Regions from separate parts of the Streptomyces sp. NPDC051576 genome, predicted to be linked through region 2. Evidence: riboswitches for the same ligand, from Rfam matches in the RefSeq annotation. Region 2 holds a riboswitch; the other holds the start of a gene.

Region 1 (11,318 bases), on a different contig from region 2:
CCAGGCGCCCTGGCGGACCAGGTGGCGGCGGAGCTTGCCGGTCGGGGTGCGGGGGAGGGACGGGACGAGGCTCACGCTGCGCGGCACCTTGAAGGCCGCCAGCCGCTCGCGGACCAGCCGCAGCAGCTCCTCCTGGAGGCCGTCCGGGGCCCGGGAGACGGGGACGACGAAGGCACGCAGCCGGCCGGCCCCGGTCCCGTCGGTGACCGCCGCGACCGCGACCTCCTTCACCGCCGGATGCGTGCGCAGCACGGCCTCCACCTCCAGCGGGGAGACGGTGATGCCGCCGACCATCTCCATGTCGTCGGTGCGGCCCAGATGCCGGAAGGCGCCGTCCGGCTCGCGGACGGCCCGGTCGTGCGTCGCCAACCAGCCGCCCACCAGGGTGCGTTCACTCTCCTCGGGCCGGTTCAGATAGCCCGGGGTCAGCGTCGGGCCGCGCACCCACAGCTCGCCCTCGCTGCCGTCCGGCACCGGTCGGCCCGCGCCGTCGCGCAGCTCCACCTCGAAGCCGGGCACGGGCCGCCCGACGGTGCCGGGGTGGTTGTGCCCGAAGCTGTTGGCGCAGAACGCGTGCCCGGCCTCGGTGGAACCGATCTGCTCCAGCACCGGCGCGCCGAGCAACTCGGTGATCTGCCCGCCGAGCCCCTCCGGAAGCCCCTCACCGGCCGACACCGCGGCCCGCACCGACGCGAAACACGTCCCGTGCCCGCTGCCCCGGTCGGCCACCAGCGCGGCGTAGGCGGACGGCACCGAGTACAGCAACGTGACCCGGTGCCGGGCCACCAGCTCGTCGACGGCCGCCGGCGTCGGGCGCCGGTCCACCAGGACGGCCGAGGAGCCGGAGAAGAGCGGGAACACGAAGGCGTTCCCGAAGCCGTACGCGAAGTACAGCTTGGACACCGACAGCGCGACGTCGTCCCCGGTGATCCGCAGCAGCCGCCGCCCGATGAGGTCGTGGTACGCCTTCGGGTCGCCGTGCGTGTGGACGGCGCCCTTGGGACGCCCCGTGGTGCCGGAGGTGTACTGCACGTACAACGGCGCGTGTGCGTCGACCAGCTGGGCGGGGGCTGGTCCGGCGGCGGCGGTGAGCGCGAGCAGTTGATCGGCCCCCAGGCGGGACCGGTCGGGGAAGCGGTCCTCAAGGCCCGGCCCCGTCACACAGAGCACGGCCTCGGTGTCCTGGGCCATGAACTCCTGGTCGGCCGCCGGGAGTTCGGGATTGACCAACACCGCGACGGCGCCGAGCCGGGCGGCCGCGAGGAACGCCGTCACCCAGGCGATCCCGTCGGGCAGCGCCAGCACCACCCGGTCGCCGGGCCGGACCCCGTGCCCCGCCAGCACGGTCGCGGCGCGGGCCGCGAGCGCGTGCACCTCGCCGTGGGTCCAGGTCCGGTGCCCCTGGTGGAAGGCGGCCCGCCCGGCCCACCCGCGCCGCTCGGCCAGCCCGGCGAGCTGGGCGGCGAGGTTGCCGGGGGCCTCGGCGTCGGCCGGTGCGAGCACGCTCTGCGCAGTTGTCATCGCACCGGCTCCTCGGTCGCGTTGCGCTCGCCGCGCCCGCCGTCCCCCTGGAGCGCGGCGCGGGCCGCCGTGTACTGCCCCTGCTCGCGTATCCGGTCCCCGGTGTACTGGTGCAGGGCCCGCATCTGGGCGGCGGTCTTCAGCAGCATCTCGTCGTACTCAGCGACCGGATCGGAGTCGAGCACGATCGCGCCCCCTGCCCCCAACTGCATCAGCCCGTCCGCGAGTACGGCCGTACGGATGACGATGCTGAGATCCGCGCCCCCGCCGCACCCCAGATAGCCGAGGGCGCCGGAGTACACACCGCGCGCCTCGGTCTCCAGCCCGTCGATGATCTCCAGGGTGCGCAGCTTCGGTGCCCCGGTCATCGAGCCGCCGGGGAAACAGGCCTGCACACACGCCACCGCGTCCGTGCCCTCGCGCAGCCGGCCCTCCACGGTGGACACCAGTTGATGCACGGTCGCGTACGTCTCGGTGGCCATGAGCCGGGTCACGCGGACCGAACCGGTCCGGCAGACCTGGCCCAGGTCGTTGCGGAGCAGGTCGACGATCATCAGGTTCTCGGCCCGCGTCTTGGCGTCCTCGGCGAGCGCGTCCCGCAGCCGGGCGTCCTCCTCCGGCCCCTCGCCGCGTGGCGCGGTGCCCTTGATGGGGCGCGCCTCGGCGATCCCGTCACGGGTGATCCGCAGAAACCGCTCCGGCGACGAACCGGCCACATCGACGTCGCCCAACTTCAGGAAGGCCGCATACGGGGCCGGGTTGACCCGGCGCAGCACCTGGTAGAAGGCGAGGGGGTCCGGCGGGGCGGGTAACCGGGCCGAGTTCGTCAGACAGATCTCATAGCTGGTGCCGGCCCGCAACTCCCGCCGGCAGGACTCGATGTCCGCGAGATACGTCTCCCGCTCCCGCACCAGCCACGGCTCGGCGGCCCCGAGGTCGGGCTCGACCAAGGTGGGCAGCGGTGGACACTCGAACTCGGTGGCGACGAAACTCAGTTGAGCCAGCGCGCTCTCCAGCCAGTCGTTGGCCGCTCGCTCGGCCCGCGGGGTGTCCTCGGCGAGACAGACCGCATAGGTGAACCCCTTGAGATGGTCCACCGCGATCAACCGGTCCGCGAACAGCCAGCAGGCGTCCGGGATCTCGGAGGAGTGCCGGTTCGGTGAGCCGCAGTCGGCCTTCGTCTCGTAGCCGAAGTAGCCGACGTATCCACCGGTGAAGTCGAAGGGCAGCCCGCCCGCCTCGACATGACGGGTCGCCAACTGCCTTCTCAGGTAGTCGAAGACGCTCGCCGTGACCTTGCGGGTCGGCCGCCCCGACCGCTCGATCTCACAGATCCCGGCCTCGACGTCGTAGCGCACGAACTCCGCGAGCGGACCGCTGTCGTCGCCGAAGAACGAGAACCGCGCGAGCCCCTCCTCGACCAGGGAGCTGTCCAGCCAGAATGCCCGCCGCGAGGCCGCGTACATCCGGGTGAAGGCGGCCTCCGTGTCGACCGCGCCCGCGATGCGCCGGGTGTGCAGCCGGTAGGCGGGGCTGACCGCTCGCCGGGGACGCGGTATCGCGGCGGCGGCCGGGGTGACGGCGGTGTTCTTCGTACGGGGTCTGCCGGCCCGTTCCGCCGTGAGATTGCGGAAGTTGACGAGCATGCGGTGGCCGTACTCCGTCAGCACCGACTCCGGGTGGAACTGCACGCCCCACCGCGGCCGGCCGCGGTGCCGCAACCCCATCAGGACACCGTCCTCGGCCCAGGCCGTGGCCTCCAGGGTGTCGGGCAGCGGCTCGGGCACGGCCAGCGAGTGGTAGCGGACCGCGGTGAAGTCCTGCGGCAGCCCGCGGAACAGGTCACGCCCGTCGTGCCGGACCGTGGAGAGATGTCCGTGCCGGGGCTGAGGCGCGGCCGTCACCGCGGCGCCCTCGCCGAGCGCGATGCCCTGGTGGCCCAGGCAGACGCCGAGCACGGGGAGCGGGGACTCGGCGAGCACAGCGGCGGCGATACCGAAGTCGCGCGGCCTGCCCGGGTGTCCGGGGCCCGGCGACACCACGACATTGTCGAATTCCGCGAGATCCGGCATCCCGTCCGGGGCGTCATTGCGGATCACAACCGGTTCCTCGCCGTTGACCTCGGCGATCAACTGGAACAAGTTGTAGGTGTACGAGTCGTAATTGTCGATGAGCAGGGTCTTCACCCGCCCACCTCCCTTGCTTCGCTCCGGACCTATGCGGTCCGCCTTTTATGTCGTCCGCGAAATGCCTGGAGCGGCGGATACAGCCATTTCTTGAGGAAACGCTGGAGCCGCGGCATGAGAATCCAGGTGACGAGAGCCGTCACACACAGGCATAACAGCAGCGTGCGGACGAGCGGATTTATACCGCCGAGATAAGGAAGAACGATCAGATTGAACAGGAGCACCGGCGGAAACACCGCGCTCATGTTCACGAACCAAAGCTTCCATTTCGCCGGCGGAACAGGTGCCTTCGGTGCGGCGGTCTGTGAGTCGAACCACTCCTTGGAGCCCCGCACGCTCCTGCGGTCGGTCTGCCGGGCGAAGTCCGCGGCCCGGACCTCCCACTGTGCCCGGTCGGTGGAATCCTCCCAGGCCCGGGCTGTTCCCTCGCTGGCGAAGCGATAGACGACATGCCACTCCGCGTCTTGGTCGACAAGAACGCCACCCCCCATGAAACCGGGCTGCTGAGCACTCGCGTTCAGCATCGCCCACCCCCACGAGTGGAAGTCGCCTTCGCGGCCCACCGTCACGTGATAGGCCGTGGTGACGGTGACGGGATTACTGGTCACATGAACAGGTACGCAAAGCCTTCACATCACGTTCAAATCTTCAACGAAGTTTTTTGATTGCCCGTATCGTTACCCTTTATCCTGGATTCAGGGAAATGCTTGTGGTCCGGTATTTCATCGGCGGCGGCGAGAACAGGACGCCATTCATTCGATCACCACGTCTACGCCGTCTCCTCCGCCGGCGCCTCCCCGAACCGCGCCAACGCCAGCGCCCCCGCCACCGCCACCAGGAACCCCAGGATCGCGAGCCACTCCAGCCCCTCTCGCGTACGGTCCCCGAGCCACACCACGCCCACCGCGGCCGGGCCGATCGTCTCCCCGATCACCAGCCCGGCGGTGGCTGTCGTGACCGAACCCCGTTGCAGGGCCGTGGTCAGCAGCAGGAACCCGGCGCCCCCGCCGACGAGCAGTGCGTATGTCGCCGGATTGGTGAGCAGCGTGGAGGGTTCGAGCGAGTCGATCAGCCGGACCGCCACCTCGACGACCCCGAACCCGAACCCGGCCCCCAGCCCCAGCGTCAACGCCCGCCCCCGCTCCGGCAGTCGCCCGCCGACCAGCCCCAGCAGCAGCACCGCGACGGCCGTCCCCAGCATCGCCCACTTCAACGCCGTCGACCCGGCCCGGTCGCCCTCCGCTCCGGACGCCAGCCCCAACATCGCCAGCCCCGCGCACACCACGCCGACGGCCGCCCACTCCACCCCGCTGAGCCGAACTCCCAGCAGTCGCGCGGCCACCACCGCCGTCACCGCGAGGCTCGACGCCAGGGCCGCCCCGACCGCGTAGATGGGAAGCGACCGCAGCGCCGCGATCTGGAACACGAATCCCAGCCCGTCCAGCCCCAGCCCCGCCAGATACCGCCACTGCCGCAGCGCCCGCAGCAACAGCGCCGCGTCCCCGCCTCCACCCGTCGTCGCCGCCCGCGTGGCGACCGCCTGCAACACCGTCGCCGTACCGAAGCAGATCGCCGCGCCGAGCGCGCACACCATTCCAAAGAGCACAAAGTGACTCTAGGGGAGGGGAGATCGCCGCGGTCTGTCGCGGGTCAAGAGACCTGACGGGTGAAGAGACCTGACGGGGCAAGAGACTTAACGAGGCAAGAGACCTAGACGCCCAAAACCGCCCGCAGTTGGGCCAATCCCCAGTCCAGGTCCTCCTCGCTGATCATCAGCGGCGGTGCGATCCGGATCGTCGACCCATGGGTGTCCTTCACCAGGACGCCCCGGTCCATCAGCCGCTCCGAGATCTCCCGGCCCGTCCCGACCGCAGGGGCGATGTCGAGCCCCGCCCACAGACCCCGCCCGCGCACCGCCGTGACCCGGCCCGTCCCGGTCAACTGCCGCAGTTCCCGGTGCAGATGCTCGCCGAGCTCCGCGGCCCGCGCCTGGTACTCGCCCGACCGCAGCATCGCGATCACCTCCAGCGCCACCGCACACGCCAGCGGATTCCCGCCGAACGTCGACCCGTGCTCCCCGGGCCGGAACACCCCCAGCACGTCCGCACTCGACACCACCGCCGACACCGGCACCACCCCGCCGCCCAGCGCCTTCCCCAGCACATACATGTCGGGCACCACCCCCTCGTGCTCGCACGCGAACGTCCGCCCCGTCCGGCCGAGCCCCGACTGGATCTCATCGGCGATGAAGAGCACGTTCCGCTCCCGGGTCAACTCCCGCACCCCCGCCAGATAACCGGCGGGCGGCACCAGCACCCCCGCCTCCCCCTGGATCGGCTCCAGCAGCACCGCCACCGTGTTCTCGCTGATCGCCGCCCGCATCGCGGTCGGATCCCCGTACGGCACGATCTCGAAGCCCGGCGTGTACGGCCCGAAGTCAGCCCGCGCCTCCAGGTCGGTCGAGAAACTGATGAGCGTCGTCGTACGGCCGTGGAAGTTGTTGCCCGCCACCACGATCTTCGCCCGCTCGGCGGGCACCCCCTTGACCTGGTACCCCCACTTCCGGGCCGTCTTCACCGCGGTCTCGACCGCCTCCGCGCCCGTGTTCATCGGCAGCACCAGCTCCATGCCGCACAGCTCGGCCAACTGCTCGCAGAACGCGGCGAACCGGTCGTGATGGAACGCCCGGGATGTCAGCGTCACCCGGTCCAACTGCGCCTTCGCCGCCTCGATCAACCGCCGGTTGCCGTGCCCGAAGTTCAGCGCCGAATACCCGGCCAGCAGATCGAGATAGCGCCGCCCCTCCACGTCCGTCATCCACGCGCCGTCGGCGGTGGCGACGACCAACGGCAGCGGGTGGTAGTTGTGCGCGCTGTGCGCGTCGGCGGCGGCGATGAGTGCTTCCGTACTGGTCACGGCGTCTCCCGGGGTGAGGGTGCCCCCTTTCCTATCCTCGCCCGCATGGTGGACGTGGGAGCCGCACCGTCCGGCACGCCCGGTAGGCTGACCGGCGGGCCGTGACTGGCGCGCTGGGATGGGACCGACCATCGGGGAGCGGCCCGAGCTGGAATGTGTGCCGTGCGCCTGGGCCGTACCGTGAACGCCGAACGCCACGTCCGGAGGTCCCCATGCCCGACAATTCCGCGCCCCTCTCCAACGAGTCCACCGCCTTCCGCGCCGCCCTCGATGTGATCCGTGCCGTCGAACCGCGGGTCGCCGACGCCATCGGCCAGGAAGTCGCCGACCAGCGCGAGATGCTCAAGCTGATCGCCTCCGAGAACTACGCCTCCCCGGCCACCCTCCTGGCCATGGGTAACTGGTTCAGCGACAAGTACGCCGAAGGCACCATCGGCCGGCGCTTCTACGCCGGCTGCCGCAACGTCGACACCGTCGAGTCCCTCGCCGCCGAGCACGCGCGCGAACTCTTCGGCGCCCGCCACGCCTACGTCCAGCCGCACTCCGGCATCGACGCCAACCTCGTCGCCTTCTGGTCCGTCCTCGCCGACCGGGTGGAGGTACCCGCCCTCGCGAAGGCCGGAGTCCGCCAGGTCAACGACCTCTCCGACGCCGACTGGGCCGAACTCCGCCAGGCCTTCGGCAACCAGCGCATGCTCGGCATGTCCCTGGACGCCGGCGGCCACCTCACCCACGGCTTCCGCCCCAACATCTCCGGCAAGATGTTCGACCAGCGCTCCTACGGCACCGACCCGGCCACGGGCCTGATCGACTACGAGGCGCTGCGGGTCTCGGCCCGTGAGTTCAAGCCGCTGATCATCGTCGCCGGCTACTCCGCCTACCCCCGTCTGGTGAACTTCCGCATCATGCGCGAGATCGCCGACGAGGTCGGGGCGACCCTGATGGTGGACATGGCGCACTTCGCCGGCCTGGTCGCGGGCAAGGTCCTGACCGGCGACTTCGACCCGGTCCCGCACGCCCAGATCGTCACCACCACCACCCACAAGTCGCTGCGCGGCCCGCGCGGCGGCATGGTCCTGTGCGACGACTCCCTCAAGGACCAGGTCGACCGCGGCTGCCCGATGGTCCTCGGTGGCCCGCTCCCGCACGTCATGGCCGCCAAGGCCGTCGCCCTCGCCGAGGCCCGGCAGCCCTCCTTCCAGGACTACGCCCAGCGCATCGTCGACAACTCCCGGGCGCTGGCGGACGGCCTGATGCGTCGGGGCGCCACCCTTGTCACCGGCGGCACCGACAACCACCTCAACCTGATCGACGTCGCCTCCTCCTACGGCCTCACCGGCCGCCAGGCCGAGGCCGCCCTGCTCGACTCGGGCATCGTCACCAACCGCAACGCCATCCCCGCCGACCCCAACGGCGCCTGGTACACCTCCGGCATCCGCATCGGCACGCCCGCCCTGACCACCCGTGGCCTGGGCACCGCCGAGATGGACGAGGTCGCCGGTCTCATCGACCGCGTCCTCACCACCACGGAGCCCGGTACGACCAGCAAGGGCGCTCCGTCCAAGGCGCAGCACATCCTCGACCCGAAGATCGCGGACGAGATCTCCCGCCGCGCCACCGACCTCGTCGCCGGCTTCCCGCTGTACCCCGAGATCGACCTCGGTTGACGAACACGCCGACGCACGCCCTCTGTTGAGTTGTCAAAGATCGGCGACGCTCACAGATCGATGAGTTCCTGTCGTGGTTCCTCGCGCGGCGGTCCGGCCTCACGCCGGGCCGCCGCGCGGCGTATCAGCAGCGTGCCGCCGACCCCGACGGCCACCCCCGCCGCCGCCCACCAGACGGGTCCGGCCAGCTCCACGGATTTCCGCCCGCTTGCAGACGCCCCGGCATCCGTGCCGGCCTCGCCGGGCAGTCCCGCCCGCTCCCACCGGGCGAAGACCGAGCGCGGCGCCCGATGCCAACGGATGTCGTCGTCCGCCACCGCCGGAGCCGGATCCGTCCGCACCCACGGTGTGCCGTCCGGGGCCACGAACAACTGGTCCTCCCGCTCCACGGCCACATCACCACCGGGAGCCCGACTCGTCCGAGGCCAGCCCCCGACCCCGCTCAGCCCCCACACCACGGTGATCCGCACCGCCGGATACCGGCCCGCCTCCCACCCCGGCGGCACCCGCTCCGTCCCCGTGTACGTCGGCTGCAACAACGTCCACAAGCGGGCGAACGACGACTCCCCGGAGTGCGACACCTCGGTCCGGCCCGTGGCACCCGCCACGACCATCGCCAGATCCGGGATGTCCTGGCGTGGTTCCTGCGTCTGGGCCCGGGCCTGATCCGTCCCGGCAAGCTGATCCATTTCGGCCGCCTGGACCTGAGCCGTCCCGGCCAGAGCCATCAACACCGGCCCCGCCACGAGACACACGCCCCGCAACCTGGCCCGTCCCCTCCCGTGTTCCATCCGTCCCCCTCCGTCGTCCTCTGTCGTCCTCTGCCGTTCTCGTCTTCTCAGCGCCTCAAGTGCTTCACATGTCCCGCAACTCCTGCCGGGGGCCCGGCTCCCTCCGCCTCCGCCATCGGTCCAGCGGCAGCCGTGCGGCGAACGGCCGTAGAACGAGAGCCAGTACCGCGCCGGCCGCCGCGCCCGGTATGGCCCACCACCAGCCGGTGCCCTGGCCCTTGTCGGGCAGGGAGGCCCGCACTGTGCCGGTCCCCGTGTCGGGGTCGGGTGCGGTGGTGGTCCGACCGGGCCCGGCCGACTGCCAGGGCGCCGGGGGGATGCCGGAGTATCCGTCACCGGTGGCCTTGCCCGTCATGCCCAGTTGCTTCAACAGGGCGCGCAACCGGGCTGGTTGCTCGGCGCGGTGCCAATAGCCGTTCAGATTCACGTTCTCCGGCACATCGCCCGCGGTGTGGATCCAGACCGCCTGTGGACGGGACTCGACCGGGAAGACCCGGTCGATCCGGTAGGGCGATATGTCGTGCGCCAGCCAGGTGACGTTGATCTGGCGGGCGTGGGTCAGATCGGCCTCGGGCGGTTTGTCGCGGGCGCCCTCGCCCTCCGGTCCGAGCAACTCCTGGAGCTCTCCGTACTGTTCGTCCGAGTAGTACAGCGCTGTGGCCTGCCCGCTCTGCGGTGAGGTCACCAGCACGCTGGTCGGTCCGCCCGCCGCCGCGTCCGACGCACCCCACACCATCAGGGTCAGCGTCATCGTCAACGCCCCGCCCAGAGCCGTCAGTTCACGAAACCTGCCCGCACTTCCGCTTCCGGACATCCGAACCCCCGACCAGTCGATCCCCGTACGGCCCGCCCGCGAGCCGTCTGTCACTTCTGGTACACCGACCGACCCGCCGGGGTTCCCACTCCGCCCGCACCAATTGCGGGGCTTGCGCTACTCGCTCCGGTCGAGCGACTTCGCGATCTCCACGGCCCGCTGCCTCGACGCCACTCCTTCCAGACGGAACGTCAGATCACCGCCCGGAACCCCGTCGACCGCATGCGTCCACAGCAGCGTCGGACCGGCCGTCCGCTCCGTGCGCGTATAGCGGTCCCCGTCCGGGTCCACCAGCCAGAAGCTCAGCAGATGCGGTCGCGCGAACCACAGCGCCGGATCCTGCATGCCGTCCGGCGAGGCGGTCCCGTCCAGCGACAACCACTCCGGCGGTTCGCGCACCGTCTTGGCGAAGCCGATGTCCAGCCGCGCCGGATACTCGTCGACCCGGACCGTGTGCCCGCCCTCCCGCCAGCACAGGCTCACCAGAAAACGCCCCTGCGGCTCGCCGGTCACCGTCACCGCGTCCGGAACCCCCAGCGCGTCCGGCACCAGCGGCTCGAACCCCGCGCGCCGACGGGCCTGCGCCAGAGTCACCGAGCGGCCGCACCCGGGCACCACGGCACCGGCCGAGGGCACCGCCGACGGGTCGTACCGCACCTCGACCCCGCCGAAGCCGAACCAGTCGAAGACCGCCGCACGAACCGGAGGCGTGAGCACGAGCACCGTCAGCAGACCGCACAGGGCCGCCGTCAGCGCCCGCCGACGCAACCGCGCCCAGCGCCGGACGGCGCGCAGCCGAGCCCGGACCCCGGTCGGCCCGGCCTCCTGGACGGGGACCGGGATCTGCTCGGCCAGTATCTGCGCCAGCACCCGCTCGACCATCGACTCGGACCCGGCGGCCCCGCCACCGTCCCGCGCGTCCAGCGAACGCCCCAGCGCCCGCAACTCCTCAGGCAACCGGGAGGCGGCGCCGGCGCCCTCACCGTCGTAGGACTGGTAGGACTCCCGCCCGTCACTCACTCTCCTCACCTCCTTCCCGAGGCCGGAAATCCGGCAGCAACCGCCCGAGCTTTCGCAACGCGCGGTTCAGCCGGGACTTCACCGTCCCGCGCGGCCAGCCCAGGGCCTCGGCCGTGTCCGGCTCGTCCATGTCCAGGAGATAGCGGTAGGTCACGACCAGGCGGTGCTCCTCGCTGAGCTGGTCCAAGGCGGACAGCAGGGCCGCGCGCCGCTCGGTCTCCAGCGTGGCGACCGCCGGATCCGCCGATTCCGGTATCAGCGGCTCGGCCTCCGCGAACGCCGCCTCCCGGCCGGCGAGCGTGCGCTGCCGCGCCGCCGTACGCACTGTGTTCCTCGTCTCATTGGCGACGATCGACAGCAGCCACGGCTTGAACGCCGCGCCCTCCCTGAACCGGCCCAGCGC
Region 2 (11,318 bases):
ACGGAACATGAGCAACGACGAGATCTTCGCCGCTGCCTATCGCGAGCACTACTGGGCGGTCAGCCGCTACGTTGCCCGGCGACTGGACGGGCGGAACAGCGAGGTCGAGGAAGTGGTGGCGGAGGTCTTCACCGTCGCCTGGCGCCGCCGCGCCGACCTGCCGCCGTCCCAGCTGCCCTGGCTGTACGGCGTGGCCCGCAACTGCCTGGCCAACGCCGTACGCGGCTACGGCCGCCGCCGTAGGCTCGTCGACCGGCTCGGCAACGACGAGAGCGCGCACGGGCGGCAGGTCGCGGCCGGTCCCGACGCGGAGACGCCCGGCTCCTGGGTGCACGAGGCGCTCGCGCGGTTGTCGCCGGCCGACCAGGAGGTGCTGCGGCTGACGGCCTGGGAGGAGCTGGGCGTGGAGGAGGTCGCCGTCGTCCTCGGGTGCGGTGTGCGGGCCGCGGCCATGCGGTTGCATCGGGCGCGGCGGAGGCTGAGAGCGGAGATCGACCGGCTCGCGGTGCTGGGAGGGGCGGGGCGATGATCACGTGTTCCGCGGCGCCGTCGTGGCTGTTCGCACAGCTCTCCGCGCCCCTTCGGGTCGCCGTCCTCACCCCAGCTAAGGACCACCGGCATGGCTGACGAACTCGAACTCCTGCGCAGCGCCAACCCGTTCACGGCCGACGGGCCCCGCTACGGCGACGGGCCGCTGGACCATCACGCCGAGCGCCGGCTCAACCGGCTGCTGCACGACGGCCGGCCCAGGCGCCGTCGACTGCTCTGGAGCCTCATGGCCGGAGTCGCCGTTGTGGCGACGGTGTGCACGCTGTTGGTGAGCGGACCGAGCAGCGCTCCCGCCGTCGCGGCCCCCCGCCCACTCGTGGTGCGGGCCCACTCCACCCCCGTATCCCTGAACCAGCTCGCCGCACTCGCGGCGGCGACCGCGGCCGACGGAACTCCCGTACTGCGCAAGGGAACTCACGTGCACTCCTGGAGCCTCGGCATGTCCGACGACAAGCCGCCGATCACGTTCCCCGAGGAGAGGATCGTGCGGTGGAAGGCGGACGACACGCACACGGAACGGATCGTCGAGGACGGGCATGTCCTCAAGGACACGACGTATCCGCCGAGTTGGAGCGACGTCCCGCCCGATGCCCGGCCCCCGCACAGCGTCGCGGGACTGCGCTCGTACCTCCAGGAGACGGCGAACAGCAAGACGCCACTGACCACCCCCGAACTTCTCGACGCAGTACAGGAGTTGCTGGACCACTGGACGCTCGGCGCGCGTGAGTCGGCGGCGTTGGCGCGGCTGCTCGCGGGCGTGGACGGGCTGCGGCCCGTGGGGGAGGTGACCGACCGGCTCGGGCGCGGCGGGCAGGCGTACGTGTATCAGCAGTCCGCGACCCGCCGGATGCTGATCATGGACCCCGCCACCGGCACCGTCCTCGGACTGGAGACCACCTTCACGAAGGACCAGCCCGAGTACGGCGTCAAGGTCGGGGACGTCATGGACTACAGCGCGTGGACGCGCTGATCACACCCCGAGTTGCCGGGCCGCGGCGTCCACGGTCTGTTCGAGGAGCGTGGCGATGGTCATCGGGCCGACGCCGCCCGGCACCGGCGTGATCAGCGAGGCGCGCTCGGCGGCGGAGTCGAAGTCGACGTCGCCGACGTTGCCCGCGTTGTAGCCCGCGTCGAGCACCACCGCGCCCGGTTTGATGTCCTCGCCGCGGATCAGCCGAGGCCGTCCGACGGCGGCGACCACGATGTCGGCCTCGCGGACCGCTGCCGACAGGTCGCGGGTGCGGGAGTGGCAGTAGGTGACCGTCGCGTCCCGGGCCAGGAGCAGCATGCCGGCCGGCTTGCCGAGGATCGCGCTGCGGCCGACGACGACGGCCCGCTTGCCGGACGGGTCGACGTCGTACTCGTCGAGCAGCCGCATGATGCCGCCGGGCGTGCAGGACACGAAACCCGGTAGACCGAAGCTCATCGTCGCGAAGGACGCGAAGGTGACGCCGTCGACGTCCTTCTCCGGCGCGATCGCCTCGAACGCGGCCCGCTCGTCGATGTGTTCACCCATCGGGTGCTGGAGCAGGATGCCGTGCACGGTCGGGTCGGCGGACAGCGCGGTGAGGGTGGCGACCAGTTCGGCGGTGGTCGTGGCGGCGGGCAGTTCCACGTGCCGGGACTCGATGCCCGCCTTGCGGCAGCGGTTCTGCTTCATCCGGACGTAGGTGACGGAGGCCGGGTCGGCCCCGACCAGGACCGTCGCCAGACAGGGCGCCGTACCGGTGCGCTCCATGAGGTCGGCGGCTTTCTTCGCGGTGTCCTCGACGATGCGCCGGGCGAGCGCGGTGCCGTCCATGAGCCGTGCCTGGGACATGATCCACTCCTGAGCTGATTGACCAGTCGCCCAGGCGCACGGCATCGACTCCGCGTGGGCCGCTCCACGGTGGTGCTCCACCTCAGCGCCAGTCACGGCCCTCGAACAGCCTAACCGAGTGTTCTACGGCCGTCAGGACCCGCTTTCCGCGGTCGGCGCCGTCGGGTCGAACACTGCCCCTCGCATCTCGTCCGGACCCATGAGACGGATCACCGACGCCGGGCATGCCGTGTTCGACCGGCACGTGGCGGCGGAGGAAGCGGGCGAGCTCGCACTGCTCGCAGCACTGAGCCCAGCAGAGCGGCGGAAGCTCGCAGACCCGCTGCGGAAACCGGTACTCGCCGTCGAATCCCGGTGGACGCCCCCGGCACTGTACTCGCCGAAAAGGTCCAGGTCAGACGGGTGTTGACCCGGACCCTCGGCACCAGCCTCGCTATCCGTCCCATGCCTGGATCATCGTCTGCCGGGTGATCTTGCCGTCGTTCAGCAGAAGCATCGACTCGGCGAGGACCCTGGCCCCGTCCGGATACTGACACGACTCGCTGTAGGCGACCCGGTCCCCTTGTACGACGCACTCCTCCAGCTTGTGCGTCATGTCCCGGCTGTAGACATCGGCGAGCATGGCGCCGATCTCGTCCCGGCCGTGCAGGACCTTGGGGTTGCTGGGCTGGGTCTGGTGGTCGACGACGTGGATCTCGGCGTCGTCCGCGTAGAGCGACAGAAGTGTCGCCGCTGTGTGATCCTCGATGCCCCGGCGCAGGGCTTCGGTGTCGAAGCCGGGGCCTGACGCGGTGCCCATGGTGACCTCCTCCGAGGGCCGCGACCCGAACAGGAGCGAGCCGCGAAGCGCCTCTCCTACGAGACTCCTCCGCCGCGCCGGGCTCGGCAAACCGAGCGGCGCGCTCCGCCTGACGGGTGAGCGGCGCCCGGCGCCCGTGTCCGCGCGAGGACGGGCCGCGTTGCTGAAAGCATGATCTCAACACGACGTATTGTCGCCGCCGTTGGTCTCGCCGTCGGGGTCACCGGCCTCGCCGCGCCGATGGCGAGCGCCGCCGACGCGCCCGCCTTCAAGGACGGCAAGGTCAGCCCGGTCGCCCTGCTGGACTCGCTCGCGGTGAGTGAAATCCCCGCCGAGCACCAGGCGCAGATCCCGCGGGTCGCGGACCAGATGAAGGCGCTGAACCACCTGAACGACCTCCAGCAGTTGCACCAGGTCACCGACCTCGCCGCTCCGGTCACGGGACTGCTCCCCGCCGTCGAGTAGCGGGACCGCGCAGCACACAGACCTTGAGGGCCGTCCGGAAACGGGCGGCCCTCGGTCGTGCCGTGGGTCAGCCGGCCGTGGCCAGGAACTGCGTGGCCGCCAGCTCCGCGTAGAGCGGGTCGGCACTCACCAGCTCCCGATGGGTCCCCACCGCTCGGACGCGGCCCGCGTCCATGACGACGATCCGGTCGGCCATCGTCACCGTGGACAGCCGGTGCGCGACGACCAGGACCGTCGTCGTACGGGCCACATCGGCGACGGTGTCGCGCAGGGCCGCCTCGTTGACCGCGTCGAGCTGCGAGGTCGCCTCGTCGAGGAGCAGCAGCCGGGGGTGGCGCAGCAGGGCGCGGGCGATCGCGACGCGCTGGCGCTCGCCGCCGGAGAGCCGGGTGCCGCGATGGCCGACCAGGGTGTCCACGCCCTTCGGCAGCCGGGCGACCAGGCCGTCGAGCCGGGTCGTCTTCAGGACCCGGGTGACGTCGTCGTCGTTCGCGTCCGGGTTGCCGAGGAGCAGGTTGTCGCGCAGGGAACCCGACAGGACCGGCGCGTCCTGCTCCACATAGCCGATGGCGGACCGCAGCCCGGACAGCTCCCAGTCGGCGAGGTCCCGTCCGTCGAGGGTGATGGTGCCGGACTCGGGGTCGTAGAAGCGCTCGATCAGGGAGAACACGGTGGTTTTGCCCGCGCCGGAGGGGCCGACGAAGGCCGTCATGCCCTGGGCCGGTACCTCGAACGTCACGCCGTGGTGGACGTAGGGCAGGTCGTCGCCGTAGCGGAAGCGGACGTCGTCGAAGGCGAGGGACGCGGGTGCGGCGCCGGGGGCGGGCAACTGCGCTCGCGGGGATGGGGGTTCGGCGGGTAGGTGGAGCGCCTCCTGGATGCGGGAGAGGGCGGCGGCGCCCGTCTGGTACTGCGTGATCGCGCCCACGACCTGCTGGATCGGCTGCATCAGGTAGAAGACGTAGAGCAGGAAGGCGACCAGGGTGCCGACGTCGATCGCACCCGTCGCCACCCGTGCCCCGCCCACCGCGAGGACGGTGATGAACGCGATCTGCATCGACAGACCGGCCGTATTGCCCGCCGCCGCCGTCCACTTGGCGGCGCGCACGCTCTGCCGCCACGACTCCTCGGCGGCCGCGTGCAGGGTGCGCTCCTCACGGTCCTCGGCGCCGGACGCCTTCACCGTGCGCAGCGCGCCGAGGATCCGCTCCAGCGAGGCGCCCATCACGCCGACCGCGTCCTGCGCCTGCCGACTGGCCCGGTTGATGCGCGGCACGATCACGCTCAGGACGGTGCCCGCGCCCGCGATCACCCCGAGGGTGACAGCCAGCAGCACGGGGTCGACCAGGCTCATCATGACGATCGTCGCGACGAGGATGAGCCCCTCGGTGCCGAAGCCGACCAGCGAGTCGGTGGTGACCTCGCGCAGCAGGGTGGTGTCCGAGGTGATGCGGGCCATCAGGTCGCCGGGCTCGCTGCGGTCCACGGCGGTGATCCGCAGCCGCAGCAGATACGACGACAGGGCGCGCCGCGCACCGAGCACCACCGACTCGGCGGTGCGCCGCAGCACATACGAACCCAGCGCGCCCAGCGCCGCGTTGGCGACCACCAGCGCCGACATCGCGAGCAGCGCCCCGGTGATGGTCCGGTGGCGCGACAGGTCGTCGATGAGCCCCCGCGCCACCAACGGCAGCAGCAACCCGGTACCCCCGGTGACCAGCGAGAGCAGCGCGCCCGCCAACAGGGCCCAGCGGTGCGGCCGTACGTAGTCGAGGAGCAGACGCCAGGCAGGCGGGCCGCTCCGAGTCCCTGCGATGCTCACGGTGCTCCTTGGGAGGGAAGCGGTCGGAGCATTCAGGCTACGTCGGTCACCGGCCGCAGCGTCCGCCAGTCCCGGGCCATCGACAGCGCACCCGACGTGCCGGGACCGCAGGCCTCCAGCATTCCCAACAGGACCTCCCCGGGCCCGAGTTCGAGCCAGTCCGTGACACCGTCCGCGGACATCCCCTCGACCGCGTCCGCGAAACGGACCGGGTCGCGCAGCTCCCGCACCCAGAACTCCGGTGTCGCGGCCTCGGCATCGACCGGCTTCCCGGTCATGTCGGAGACGAGCGGGATGCGTGGGGCGCGCAGGTCCATCGGGAGCAGGACACGGCGGAAGTCGTCGAGCAGCGGGTCGAGTTGCGGGGAGTGGGGCGCCACATCGACACGCAGCAGATGCGACCGGCGGCCCCGGGCGGTCCACTGGGCGTGGACCTCCGCGACCGCCCGCCGGTCACCCGAAACCACCACGGACCGGGGCCCGTTGACCGCCGCGATCACCACTCCGGGCATCGGTTGCAGCTCTTCCTCGGACGCCTCCACCGCCGCCATGCCTCCCGCCCCGGACAGCGCGCCCATCAGCCGGGACAGTGTGCCCACGGCACGGCAGGCGTCCGCCAGCGAGAACACGCCCGCGACCTGGGCGGCGGCCATACGCCCCGCCGAGTATCCGAAGACGACGTCCGGGCGGACTCCCCAACCGCGCAACAGGCGGTACTGCGCGACCTGGAGAGCGAAGATCGCGGGGTTGGCATAGGTGATGCGGTCCAGGAGTTCCGCCGTGCGCGTGTCCCGCTCGGCGAACATCACGTCCTGGAGGGGGATGTCGAGGTAGGGGTCCAGCAGTTCGCAGACCTCGTCGAGGGCGTCCGCGAACACCGGGAACAGCGCGTGGAGTTCGCGCCCCATGCCGGGCTGCTGCGAGCCGCCGCCGGAGAACAGGAACGCGGTCCGTCCGGCGGGCGGCCGGACCGGATCAGCCGAACGAGCCGTCTCCGCAGGCCTGTTGACCAGCCGCCCCACCACCTCCGCCACCGACCCGCACACCACGATCCGCTCCAGATCCCCCGGACGCAGGAAGCCCTCGTCCCGTGCCTGCTCCAGGAAGGCCAGCAGCGGGTCGTAGAAGCCGGACGGGTCCAGGAGCAGCACCGGTTTGCGGTGGATCCGCAACTGCGCCCACGACAGCACCTCGAACAGCTCCTCCGCCGTGCCGAGCCCGCCCGGCAGCGCCACGAACGCGTCACCCTCCGCCGCCATCCGCGCCTTGCGCTCGTGCATGTCGGCGACCACTTCGAGCGAGGTCAGCCCGGTGTGCGCGATCTCGTACGGCAGCATGCGGCGCGGCACGACTCCGGTCACCGTGCCGCCGGCGGCCAGGGCCGCGTCCGCGAGCGTGCCCATGAGGCCGATGCCGGCACCGCCGTAGACGAGGTGCAGGCCGGACTCCGCGAGGGCGCGGCCGAGTTCGGCGGCCGTCCGGGAGTGACCGGGGTCGCGGCCGGGGGACGCCCCGCAGAAGACGGTCACCGAGGTCACGGCCACAGCCGGTACCCCCTGGTCAGGACGGCGTACGGGTCGAACCGGTCCTTGGCGCGGGCCAGTTGGGACCACACGGGGCCGAAGTGGGCGCGCCAGTCGGCGGGTGTCATCGGCAGGGCGCCGCCCGGGTGCAGGACCCCGCCGACGGCCGTGGCCCGCTCGTACAGCGCGCGGTTGGCGGCCACCAACCGCCGTACGGTGTCCGGGTGTTCGGGTGGTGCTGTGCGCATCAGGGAGAGCAGGCAGAGGAGTTCGCCCGGTGGCCTGCGCAGCAGCGGGGTGCGCAGGGTGTGGCCCGCGAGCGGGCGGAGCTGGACGGTTCCGCAGGCGCGCAGGCCCTGTTGGGCCTCCTCGGCGAGCATCGGCGGGACGAGGGCGGCGGCGGCCTCCTCGGGGAGCAGCAGGGTCAGCCATGGGTGCGGGCGGTCCCACTCGCCCGTGGCCCGCAGCATCCGTTCGTCGCGGTCCATGCGGTGCAGATACTCGGCGTAGGAGAGGTCCTCGATCTCCTCCGTGTCCCGGTCGTGGTCCAGGTCGCCGATCAACAGCTCGTCCTCGTACGGCAGTTGGCCGGGGTGCGGGGCCACCGCCTCGATCATGTAGTCCCAGGTGCCGCCCAGCGCCGGCCGGGCCTGGCCCGCGACCTGGCTGAAGCGGGCGTCCCTGGCCAGCCGCCGCTGGTCGGTGAAGTAGGTGCCGGGGGAGTGGTGGTAGAGGCGGTAGCGACGCACCCGGTCCGGCGCGGGCACCAGCCGCAGGGTGGCGCCGACGATCAGGGCGCACTGGCCGAGACCGGCGAGGACCGCGTCGAACAGGTCCGGGCGCCGCTCCGGCGAACACGTCAGCAGCTCGCCGGTGCCGGTGACGACCTCCACCTCCCGCACCCAGTCGGTGGCCGCGCCGTAGCGGTGGCTGGCGGCACCGAAGCCCCCGGTGCTCAGCACCCCGCCGACGCTGGAGCCGAGATGGTCGGGGAGCACCGGTGGCACGAGCCCCTCGGCGAGCGCGGCGCGTACGACCTCGCGCCACGGGGCGCCCGCCCCGGCGACCAGCGTCCGGTCCTCCGGTACACAGCGCACCTCGTTCAGCGCGCCCATGTCGACGACATAGCCGCCGTCCGCCTGCCCCTGGCCGTACAGCGCCTGGCCGCCGCCGCGCGCCGAGACCGGCAGTCCGTGTTCTCCGGCGAAGGCGACGAGATCCCGGACTGCGTCGGCGGAACGCGCGGCCAGAACGCCGAGCGGACGGGAACCCACGATATGGCCGAAATCGTCCGCGGCACGCGCCAGATCCTCGGCGCGGGTGCCCGGCGACTGAATGAGATCCGATGATCCTTTCATGCTGCACGCTCCAGCGGGCCGAAGTCGATTCCCGACCCCGTCGTCCATTCTCCGAATATCTCGGTGAACGCGCGATGCTGGAGAATGCCGTGCTCGGCATGGCGTTCGGCGATCAGGGCGGCCATCCGGTTCAGGATGTGTTCGGGCAGGTCTTGTTTGTCGATCGTCTCCACGTCGAGCGCGTATTTCGCGCAGCATTCGAGAACGGCCTCGAACCCGTTGACCGAGGCGGCGAGCAGACGGTGACCGGGATCGCGCCAGAGCGCGGCCAGCTCGTCCAGCAGGCTCCGGCCGGGCGCGGCCGGAGCGAGCATCTCGCGGGCCCGGCGGGTGAGCGCGGCGACGTACACGGCACGGTCGGGAAGGGGCAGCAGGCGGACCGTCAGCCGCCAGGGCAGGCCGGCGACGCGCGCGGCCAGCTCCCGCAGCAGCGAGATCGAGCCTCCCTCTACGATTACCGGCCGCGGACCGAGCCTCGTCACCAGCCCGACCAGGGCGTCCGTGGCCGCCGCCGCGGACAGGTCGCCGTCGGCGAAGGTCCGGTCGCCCAGCCAGTGCCGGCGCACGTCCGGCACCTCGGCGCCCGCCCGGGCGCTCGTCGTGGCCAGATCGGTGAAGCACTGTAAACGGTCGGCCACGACGATCGGGGCCCCGGTCGTCCGGGCCAGTTCGGTCGCCGCCGCGCTTTTCCCGACGCCGGTCGGTCCCGCGATCAGATGGACGAACGGACGTGCGACGGGAAGTGTTTCCTTTTCGGCCATGACACATGTCCCTTCCAGCACTCCTACAGGGAAATACCAGCGTCAACCTACGCACGAGCATGGTGATCAAGAACCAGGTGTTCGCCTCGGCAGGGCAAAGACCTCGCCACTTTCCTGTGAGGTTGTTAAAAGTCCGAGCCCCGGGCATGGAAGGCTCTTTGGTCGGGAATCCAGGGCGATATGAGAAAGCACCGAGAGGATCAGCGGGGATTCTTAACCAATTCTTGCTCCGTTTGAAGAAAGCATCAAAGGCACTTCACAGGAGGCAGTTCCATGGAATCCGACATGCTGCTCGCCGTCGCCGAGACCCACCTCGGGCCGAAGGAGGACGGACCCGCGGCCAGGGGCACTGTCCTGGTCGGCTACGGCACGGTGGGGGAGCTGACCAGGTTCGCCGCCACCCCGGGCTGGACCGTCCACGTCCCCGGACACCCCGTCGAAGTCCGCCGAGCCATCCTCGGTGCACTGCACGACGGCGAGCATGCCTACGTCCACGTCTCCGCCGAGTCCAACGCCGAACCACGGGCCGTGAAGGGCGGCTTCGAGGTCGTCCGCGAGGGCCTCGGCGGCGTGGTGCTCGCGGTCGGCGCCACCCTGGACCCGGTACTGCGCGCCACGGCCGGGCTCGACGTCGCCGTCCTCTACGCGGCCACCGTCCGCCCCTTCGACGAGATCGGCCTGCGTACGGCCGTACTCGCCGCCGACCACGCGGACGTGATCCTGGTCGAGCCGGGCCTGCCCGGCACCTTGGCCCGGGAGGTCGCCGGGACCCTTCTCCACGTACCGCACCGGCTGCTGGCGCTCGGCGGCGCGGAGGGACTGGACGACGGGAGCGTGGGCCGTGCGGTCCGCGATTTCCTGAGGTGACGACCGGCTGTCGGGTGTGCAACGCCGTCGTGCCCTTACCGATCAGTCACGCGTAGGGTCGTAGGCAGGGACAACGGCCGACGAAAGGGTTCAGGACCATGGCGCAGGAAGTACGCGGCGTGATCGCACCGGGCAAGAACGAACCGGTCCGGGTCGAGACGATCGTCGTACCCGATCCCGGACCCGGTGAGGCCGTGGTCAAGGTGCAGGCCTGCGGGGTCTGTCACACCGATCTGCACTACAAACAGGGCGGCATCAGCGACGACTTCCCCTTCCTGCTCGGCCATGAGGCATCCGGCATCGTGGAGTCGGTCGGCGAGGGCGTCACCGACGTGGCCCCCGGCGATTTCGTGATCCTCAACTGGCGTGCGGTGTGCGGCAATTGCCGCGCCTGTCTGCGCGGCCGCCCCTGGTACTGCTTCAACACCCACAATGCCCGGCAGAAGATGACCCTCGCGTCGACCGGCCAGGAACTCTCCCCGGCTCTCGGTATCGGAGCCTTCGCCGACAAGACCCTCGTGGCCGCCGGCCAGTGCACGAAGGTCGACCCGGCCGTCTCCCCGGCGGTCGCCGGGTTGCTGGGCTGTGGGGTGATGGCCGGTATCGGTGCGGCGATCAACACCGGCAACGTGGGGCGCGGTGACAGCGTCGCCGTCATCGGGTGTGGCGGGGTCGGTGACGCGGCGATCGCCGGGGCGCGGCTTGCGGGTGCGGCGCGGATCATCGCGGTGGACATCGACGACCGGAAACTGGAGAAGGCGCGTGCGATGGGTGCCACGCACACCGTGAACTCGAAGTCCACGGACCCCGTCGAGGCGGTCCGTGAGCTGACCGGTGGCTTCGGTGCCGATGTCGTGATCGAGGCGGTCGGCCGCCCGGAGACGTACCAGCAGGCCTTCTACGCCCGCGACTTGGCGGGAACGGTCGTCCTCGTCGGCGTGCCCACCCCGGAGATGAAGCTCGAACTCCCGCTCCTGGACGTCTTCGGACGCGGCGGAGCCCTCAAGTCGTCCTGGTACGGCGACTGCCTGCCCTCCCGCGACTTCCCGATGCTCATCGACCTCCACCAGCAAGGGCGCCTGGATCTCGGCGCGTTCGTGACGGAGACGATCCAACTGGACGAGATCGAGAAGGCCTTCGAGCGGATGCACGGCGGCGACGTGCTGCGTTCGGTGGTGGTGCTGTGATGGCGGCGCGGATCGAACACCTCGTCACGTCAGGGCAGTTCACCCTCGACGGCGGTACCTGGGACGTCGACAACAACGTGTGGATCGTCGGCGACGACCACGAGGTCGTGGTGATCGACGCCGCCCACGACGCCGACGCCATCCTCCGGGCGATCGGCGACCGGCGAC

The links. Region 2 has a riboswitch for ZMP and ZTP ahead of AB0M63_RS38800 (bifunctional 5,10-methylenetetrahydrofolate dehydrogenase/5,10-methenyltetrahydrofolate cyclohydrolase). Riboswitches for the same ligand answer to the same signal wherever they lie in the genome.
Region 1: another riboswitch for ZMP and ZTP. It lies ahead of AB0M63_RS02330 (glycine hydroxymethyltransferase); the one in region 2 lies ahead of AB0M63_RS38800 (bifunctional 5,10-methylenetetrahydrofolate dehydrogenase/5,10-methenyltetrahydrofolate cyclohydrolase).

The regions. Positions count from the first base shown of each region.
Region 1 is NZ_JBFAZO010000001.1:471,157-482,474, forward strand. It holds gene AB0M63_RS02305 (benzoate-CoA ligase family protein) at 1-1,521, opposite strand, end outside; gene pabB (aminodeoxychorismate synthase component I) at 1,518-3,707, opposite strand; gene AB0M63_RS02315 (hypothetical protein) at 3,737-4,315, opposite strand; gene AB0M63_RS02320 (hypothetical protein) at 4,477-5,301, opposite strand; gene rocD (ornithine--oxo-acid transaminase) at 5,418-6,623, opposite strand; ZMP/ZTP riboswitch at 6,715-6,804, shown strand; gene AB0M63_RS02330 (glycine hydroxymethyltransferase) at 6,836-8,290, shown strand; gene AB0M63_RS02335 (hypothetical protein) at 8,341-8,979, opposite strand; gene AB0M63_RS02340 (hypothetical protein) at 9,146-9,832, opposite strand; gene AB0M63_RS02345 (hypothetical protein) at 10,013-10,915, opposite strand; gene AB0M63_RS02350 (RNA polymerase sigma factor) at 10,908-11,318, opposite strand, start outside.
Region 2 is NZ_JBFAZO010000015.1:338-11,655, forward strand. It holds gene AB0M63_RS38790 (sigma-70 family RNA polymerase sigma factor) at 8-529, shown strand; gene AB0M63_RS38795 (CU044_5270 family protein) at 620-1,519, shown strand; gene AB0M63_RS38800 (bifunctional 5,10-methylenetetrahydrofolate dehydrogenase/5,10-methenyltetrahydrofolate cyclohydrolase) at 1,520-2,368, opposite strand; ZMP/ZTP riboswitch at 2,390-2,474, opposite strand; gene AB0M63_RS38805 (nuclear transport factor 2 family protein) at 2,802-3,167, opposite strand; gene AB0M63_RS38810 (hypothetical protein) at 3,339-3,632, shown strand; gene AB0M63_RS38815 (ABC transporter ATP-binding protein) at 3,700-5,454, opposite strand; gene AB0M63_RS38820 (TIGR00730 family Rossman fold protein) at 5,487-6,998, opposite strand; gene AB0M63_RS38825 (FAD-binding protein) at 6,989-8,335, opposite strand; gene AB0M63_RS38830 (isopentenyl transferase family protein) at 8,332-9,096, opposite strand; gene AB0M63_RS38835 (transketolase) at 9,370-9,963, shown strand; gene AB0M63_RS38840 (S-(hydroxymethyl)mycothiol dehydrogenase) at 10,062-11,150, shown strand; gene AB0M63_RS38845 (MBL fold metallo-hydrolase) at 11,150-11,318, shown strand, end outside.